DNA from 3 places in the Pseudoalteromonas sp. Hal040 genome. Region 1 is predicted to be linked to each of the others. Evidence: predicted binding sites of a transcription regulator. Region 1 holds the regulator's gene; each other region holds the start of a gene.
What was found. Region 1 encodes sigma-54, which starts transcription at its own class of promoters, with help from an activator protein. Its sites were predicted from a motif close to GTTGGCACGNNNNTNGNNT; they were not measured.

Region 1 (2,278 bases):
TCGATCAGTGAGTCAATGGCTGCGTACATATCTTGATGTTCTGTAGAAGCGAACAATTCGCCTCCGTTTACATGTAAAGTTGCTTCTGCTTTTTGGCTTAATTTTTCTACATCTAGAATGACATGAACATTATTTATATGGTCAAAATGCCTTTCTAGTTTCGCAAACTTGGTGTTTACATAGTCTCTTAATGAATCAGTGATTTCTACATGACGACCAGTTAAATTTAGTTGCATAAGCATTTTTCCTTCTATGTAAAACGTCTAAATCAAACTCTTACGCTGATTAGACGGAGGTATTGCTAGAGACTCACGATATTTTGCAATTGTACGTCTAGCTACTTTAATTCCTTGCTCAGCCAATATATCTGCAATTTTACTATCACTCAATGGTTTAGCTGAGTTTTCTGCAGCCACTAACTTCTTGATTAAAGCGCGTATTGCCGTAGAAGAACACTCACCACCATTTTCGGTGCTGACATGGCTTGAGAAGAAATATTTCAACTCAAAAATACCCCTCGGGGTATGCATATATTTTTGCGTTGTTACACGTGAAATTGTCGATTCATGCATTTCGACCATTTCAGCAACATCATTTAGCACCATCGGCTTCATCGCTTCAGGGCCGTGCTCAAAGAAAGCTTGTTGTTGTTGAACGATACAGTTGGTTACTTTTAATAACGTATCGTTACGGCTTTCTAAGCTCTTAATAAACCACTTTGCTTCTTGTAAGTGAGAGCGAATAAATTGGCTGTCGCTACTCGATTTTACTGAGCGAGACATAGCCGCATATTGGCTGTTCACTCTAATCTTTGGCATACAATCTGGATTTAACTCAACCACCCAGCGACCTTTTACTTTTTTCACTGATACATCAGGTATAACGTACTCAGACTCTTCGCGTACTATGCTATCCGCAGGCTTAGGATTTAAGCTGTGAATAAGCGTCATCACTTCTTTAAGCTCATTTTCTTTAAGCTTAGTCTTTTTCATCAAAGTGCGATAGTCGCGACTCGCTAATAATTCGATATGCTCAGATAAAACCATTTTAGTTTCAGCTAAATATGGTGTGCTAGCGTCAAATTGACGAAGCTGAATACACAGGCATTCTTGTAAACTGCGCGCGCCAATACCAACAGGATCGAATAATTGTATTCTTTTTAAGACCGCTTCAACTTCATCAAGTTCGATTTCTTCTTCATCGTTATTTTGATTAAAGCTTTCGACAATATCTTCACAGCTGATCGTTAAAATACCTGAGTCGTCTATGGCTTCTACTATGGCTACGGCAATCGCTTCGTCAGTTGGGCTAAATGGTGTGAGCTGTAATTGCCACATCAGGTATTCTTGTAGGGTTTCAGTTGATGCGCCTTGGTAAATAGACTCATCTTCAGGCATCGGTCCTGATGATGTTGATGGGGCTGCGCTCATGTACTCGTCCCACGTGACGTCCATAGCTAAGTCATCACTTACGGTGTCTTTATTGAGGGCGTCACTGCTTTCTTGCTCGTATTCGCTAGGTGCTTCTTCTGCAGACGCGCTCAGTTGCATATCGTCAGATTCCGCTTTTTGCTCATTCTTACCGATACTTTCTTCGTTGTAATCAGCCTCTTCCACTTCAAGTAGGGGATTACTATCAAGCGCTTCTTGAATTTCTTGCTGGAGATCCAATGTACTGAGCTGCAACAAACGAATCGCTTGTTGCAGTTGTGGAGTCATTGTAAGTTGCTGGCCCATGCGCAGCTGTAATGATTGCCTCATGTATCCCTAACAATCCTTTTTAAGTTATCGATGACTGTGCAAACACAGTTAAGTCATTATCGATTTATTGTCATTGTTATAAGTCTAGCAGATGCTCTAGTCGGTGGCGTAATGGTTACAGCCTGAATTGCTCGCCTAGATATACATCACGTACAGTTTGGTCAGCTAATACGTGCTCAGGTGTGCCTGATGCAATTAGCTCCCCATGAGAAACAATGTAGGCTTTTTCACAAACATCAAGGGTTTCTCTAACATTATGGTCAGTAATGAGTACCCCAATACCGCGGTTTTTTAGGTGCTCAATAATTTTCTTTATATCTAACACTGAAATTGGATCAACACCAGCAAAAGGCTCATCTAAAAGGATAAATTTAGGATTTGCGGCTAATGCGCGAGCAATTTCAACGCGGCGGCGTTCGCCACCTGACAGCGCCATACCTTGGCTGTCACGGATATGTTGAATGCTAAATTCGTCGAGTAAGCTGTTTAGCGTTTCTTCGCGGGTGGTTTTATTTAGA
Region 2 (2,278 bases), 440 kb from region 1:
CCACTTACAGCGGTTTCTGTGTATAAGTTTTGTCCCATAGGCTCAAGACCCGATGGATTAATAAAATCACTAATCGTTAGCTGACCAATGACCACGTTGTCTGGCTGCCCTGAAATACGCACTGACACTTCACCGTCTTGTGAAACAGTAATTGATTGCGCATCGTCTGGAACGTTCATTTCAGGTTGCAAAGGAAAACCCGCGCCCGACGTTACAATGCGGCCATCTTCGTCAGTCGTGAATTGACCGTTACGCGAGTAGGCAATGTTGCCATCTGGTAATTGCACTTCAAAAAAACCTGGGCCTGAAATCATCCAGTCCAATGAATTTTCAGTGGTAAGCATGTTACCTTGTGAAAAGTTCTTTTGGTTGGCAACCACTTTGGCACCCGCACCAAGCATTAAGCCTGATGGCATTTCAGTGTCTTGTGACGAACGACCACCTGGTTGGTTGATGTTTTGATATAGTAAATCTTCAAATACGGCGCGGCTTTTTTTGTAACCGACCGTGCTGGCATTCGCGAGATTATTTGAGATCACCGAAATATCGGTTTGCTGGGCGTCAAGCCCGGTTTTACTGATCCATAATGCAGGATTCATAACTCTACCCTCTCAGTCATCTTAAACAATGCGTAACAGCTGATCTTGACGCTCATCGAGCTCTTCGGCTGTTTTCATCAATTTAACTTGTAATTCAAATTGGCGTTGATTGCTGATCATGTCGACCATTTCATGAACCGGGTTTACGTTTGACATTTCAAGCGTTCCCGATAGTACTTTCACATTTGGCGAAATATCACAAAAACCACACAGGTCATTGATCAGCATGTCTTCTTTTGGTCGAAATAAACCGTCATTACCTTTTTCAAGCTGAGTGTTATCAGCCTCAATCACTTTTAAGCGATCAACCACTTCTAAAAAGTTCGCTGGTGCACCTTGCGGGCGAACCTGGATAGCACCATCTTCACTAAACTCAACTTTCTCGATAGGTAATGGCAGAATGATTGGACCACCTTCGCCAATTACTTGACGGCCATGGCTGGTGATCAACGCGCCATCTGGAGTAATGTTTAATGTGCCTGTTTTGGTGTACGCCTCATTGCCTGATGCATCTTGTACACTCAACCAACCACGGTCACTCATAGCAATATCAAGCTCACGGCCAGTTTCTACATAACCACCTGATTGCATGTTAGATCCTGGGCGTTCTTGCATTGCAAACACCCTAGATGGCAGACCTTCCCCGAAGGCTTGCATAGAGCGAGCTTGTGCAAAATCAGCTTTAAAGCCAGTGGTGTTAGCGTTCGCAAGATTGTTAGCCTTGAGCTCAAGACCGCGCAAACTTTGCTTAGCACCCGACATGGCAATGTAGACCATTTTGTCCATAACATTGACTCACTAAAAATACGATAACTAAGAAATGCAATAAAAGTGCCAAAGTAAAATTGACGCTGAAATAGGAGAGAAAAATGAGCTGCTAGAATGAAAAAAGGCTGCCAATAGAGGGAGCAGCCTTCGTGTCGGATTATGCTTAGAGCCGTTAAGATTAACGGATCTGTAGGATGTTTTGTTGTAGTGTTGAGTTAACCTCAAGCGCACGTGAGTTAGCTTGGAAGTTACGTCGCGCACTAATCAAATCAACAAGTTCATTCGTTAAGTTAACATTTGATTGCTCAAGTGCTGATGAGTTGATTGAACCTAAAGTACCTGAACCTGGTTCACCAGCAATTGGCTCACCTGACGTTAAACTCTTCTTCCAAGAAGTATTACCTACTTGCTGTAAACCTTGTGAGTTCGAAAAACGAACCATTGCAACTTGACCTAAGAACGAGGTATCACCATTACTATACGATGCAACAATTTTACCATCAGAGCCGATATCAATACCCGATAGACGACCTACCGTCGCACCGTCTTGCTCAAGTGCTTTCACTTCAAAGTTACTTGCATATTGAGTTGGTACTTTATTCGCTGTTGCCGCTTCATCACGCCAGTTCATTGTTACATCATCTGGGAAGCTCGCACCATTAGAAAGTAAATCAGATAGACCTGTTGCAGCACCGGCACCATTTGGTAGGGTTAAAGGGTTAAAGGTTGTATCTGTATTTGCAACACCATCCGTGCTAAGTGGTAAACCGCTCGCATCAAATTGGAATGTAGTTAATGGAGTATAAGGTGTTGTTGTTTGCTCTACACCACTAGAATCAAATGGCTTTTCATCAAGTGTTGCATACACTTCCCACTCATTCTCATTACCTGTAGTTGCTGAGTCAGTTTTC
Region 3 (2,278 bases), 1.3 Mb from region 1:
AGCAAGCGTTAAGCGGTCTAACTGTTCAAGATTACGCGAATAACCATGGTAGAGCATTTCTTTTTGTTTTAAGGTTAATTCACGATTTTTCTCGTGAATATAAACCTCAAGCAAGTTCAAGGCTGCTTGATACTCGCCTGCATTATGATAAGCACTGACAAGGCTCGCCACGGCATCAATTTCATAATCGATAAGTTGTAATCGCTGAAACAGGGCGACATTTTGTTGCGATAAATGAATTGCAGTTTCTAAATCATTTTCTCTGTAGGCCAACCGCGCTTTTGCAAGATATAACTCGCTGTAAATGGGGGAGTCGTTTTTGTATTTAGGGCCTGCTTCAAGTTCATCAATGATAGTTTGCGCTTGTTGAAATTGGCCGAGGTGTATGTGAACGTGAATTAACCTTACGTTAAAACTGATTTGTTCTGCAAGGCTGGCAGACTCGATGAGTTGTTTATTGATACTTTTTAAATAGTCATATCGTTTTTGGTAGTCACTGATTGTTCTGGCTTCATCAATGTTGTGTTGCAGTGTTGATGCAAAAGCACTGTTCAATGATAAGGCAAAGTACAGAATAGCAGGGGCTTTAAGTTTCATATTCGGGTTTATTATTATTTTTATTCTTAACTAGTCTAGCATGTCATTCTTTTAAGTGGGAATGATTTGCTTTTGTAGCTAAAAAGAATTGCATTATGCAACTATGCCACTTGCATCTTGCAAATACTCAGCCCAACTGTTTGTAACTTATTGTTTTAAAATGAGTTGTATTTTGGAATGGTTACTGCTTTGAGTAATAACACATCCACAGGAGAGTGTAATTATGAAAAGTAACATACCCGCTTACCTAATAACCGCACTTGCAACAGGCTTTGTAAGTGCAGCACCATTTGAACAGTGCCCAAGTAAAGCATTTTTGATTCAAGGTTCGCCTGCGCAAATGTATGGCGTTGACCTAGTATCCGCCAAAACCACCGTGCTTGCAGCTTCAATGGATTTTTCAACAGAAACGAATAACGACAGCGTTAATGCGGTTGGCTTTAATTATCAAGACCAATATATGTATGGCTTTAGTAAACAAGCACCAAAAAGTGTTGTGCGTATTGGTGACGATTATGTTTTAAAACGTTTGACTGTAAATGGCCTGCCAGATACCAATTTTTATGTTGGTGATATTCATGTAAATAGTGAAACTAATCAGGCGATTTACTATTTATACCACCCTAAATTTGGTTTATATGGCATTGATTTAACTGAAGAGGCCGACGAGTATCAGGCACAATTAGTTGCAGGCTCAGCGAACTGGAATTTAGCTATTTATGATTTTGCTTTTCATCCACACAGCAATCTTTTGTATGCGGTTGAGTCAAACGGCGACCTATATGAAATCAATTTAGATAACCAGACACCCACTTTTGTCGCTAACCTCGACATAGCAGGTGATACCGGTGCTAATGGTGCAGGCTATTTTGATGTACAAGGCCAGTTTTATTTTAGTAATAACCGCGACGGTAAAATCCATAAAGTAGATTTGAGCACCAGCCCTGTAATGGGTTATACGCCTACAGCAGCAGTGTTCACCTTAGGGCCAACATCGAATCAAAATGATGGTGCACGCTGTGCTATTGCTGAAGTAAAAGTAACTGATAACTCAATCGATTTTGGTGATGCGCCTATGCCATATAAAACAGCACTTGCTCACAGTGGTGCCCGCCATTTGTTTGATCCGAATGAAGACCAATCAAATTTAGTGTATTTAGGGGCCGTTGTTGATGGTGAAAATATTAACACACCTGCTGATTTACAGGCTTTACCCGTCGATAGCTCAGATGACGGTGTTAGATTTGTTACTGATTTTGTTGCAGGCTCTACTAGCCAGATAATAGTGACCGCACCTAATGATAATGGCTATTTATATGCTTGGTTCGATTGGGATCAAAATTTCCAATTTGATCCAGACGAAATCACAGTGAACAAATATCGCTTAAATCAAGGTGATAACAGCGTGCTGGTTGATGTGCCAAGTGATGCTGTGATGGGAGCTACATGGGCACGTTTTCGTGTCACAGATGGCAGCGAAGCTAACCCAATTACCGCAAGTGGTGGGGTAACAGGCGGCGAAGTCGAGGATTACCCGGTAACCACTTATGGCAGTTTGGTATACCCAAGTGAGAATGGTTGGGTAACCCTTGCCTATGAAGATCAATGGCCTTTCGCTGGTGACTATGACTTTAACGATTTAGTTGTAAATTATCGTACTACATTGATTGATAAAGAAGGC

Region 2: a site for sigma-54 is predicted at 1,420-1,438, ahead of P4S60_RS12310 (flagellar basal body rod protein FlgF). Genes of this name have one in related genera too.
Region 3: a site for sigma-54 is predicted at 769-787, ahead of P4S60_RS08180 (LruC domain-containing protein). Genes of this name have one in related genera too.

What each region holds. Positions count from the first base shown of each region.
Region 1 is NZ_JARLUU010000001.1:3,096,604-3,098,881, reverse strand. It holds gene hpf (ribosome hibernation promoting factor) at 1-236, opposite strand, end outside; gene P4S60_RS14365 (RNA polymerase factor sigma-54) at 264-1,760, opposite strand; gene lptB (LPS export ABC transporter ATP-binding protein) at 1,876-2,278, opposite strand, start outside.
Region 2 is NZ_JARLUU010000001.1:2,656,621-2,658,898, forward strand. It holds gene flgG (flagellar basal-body rod protein FlgG) at 1-599, opposite strand, end outside; gene P4S60_RS12310 (flagellar basal body rod protein FlgF) at 621-1,385, opposite strand; gene flgE (flagellar hook protein FlgE) at 1,546-2,278, opposite strand, start outside.
Region 3 is NZ_JARLUU010000001.1:1,819,696-1,821,973, reverse strand. It holds gene P4S60_RS08185 (ATP-binding protein) at 1-597, opposite strand, end outside; gene P4S60_RS08180 (LruC domain-containing protein) at 821-2,278, shown strand, end outside.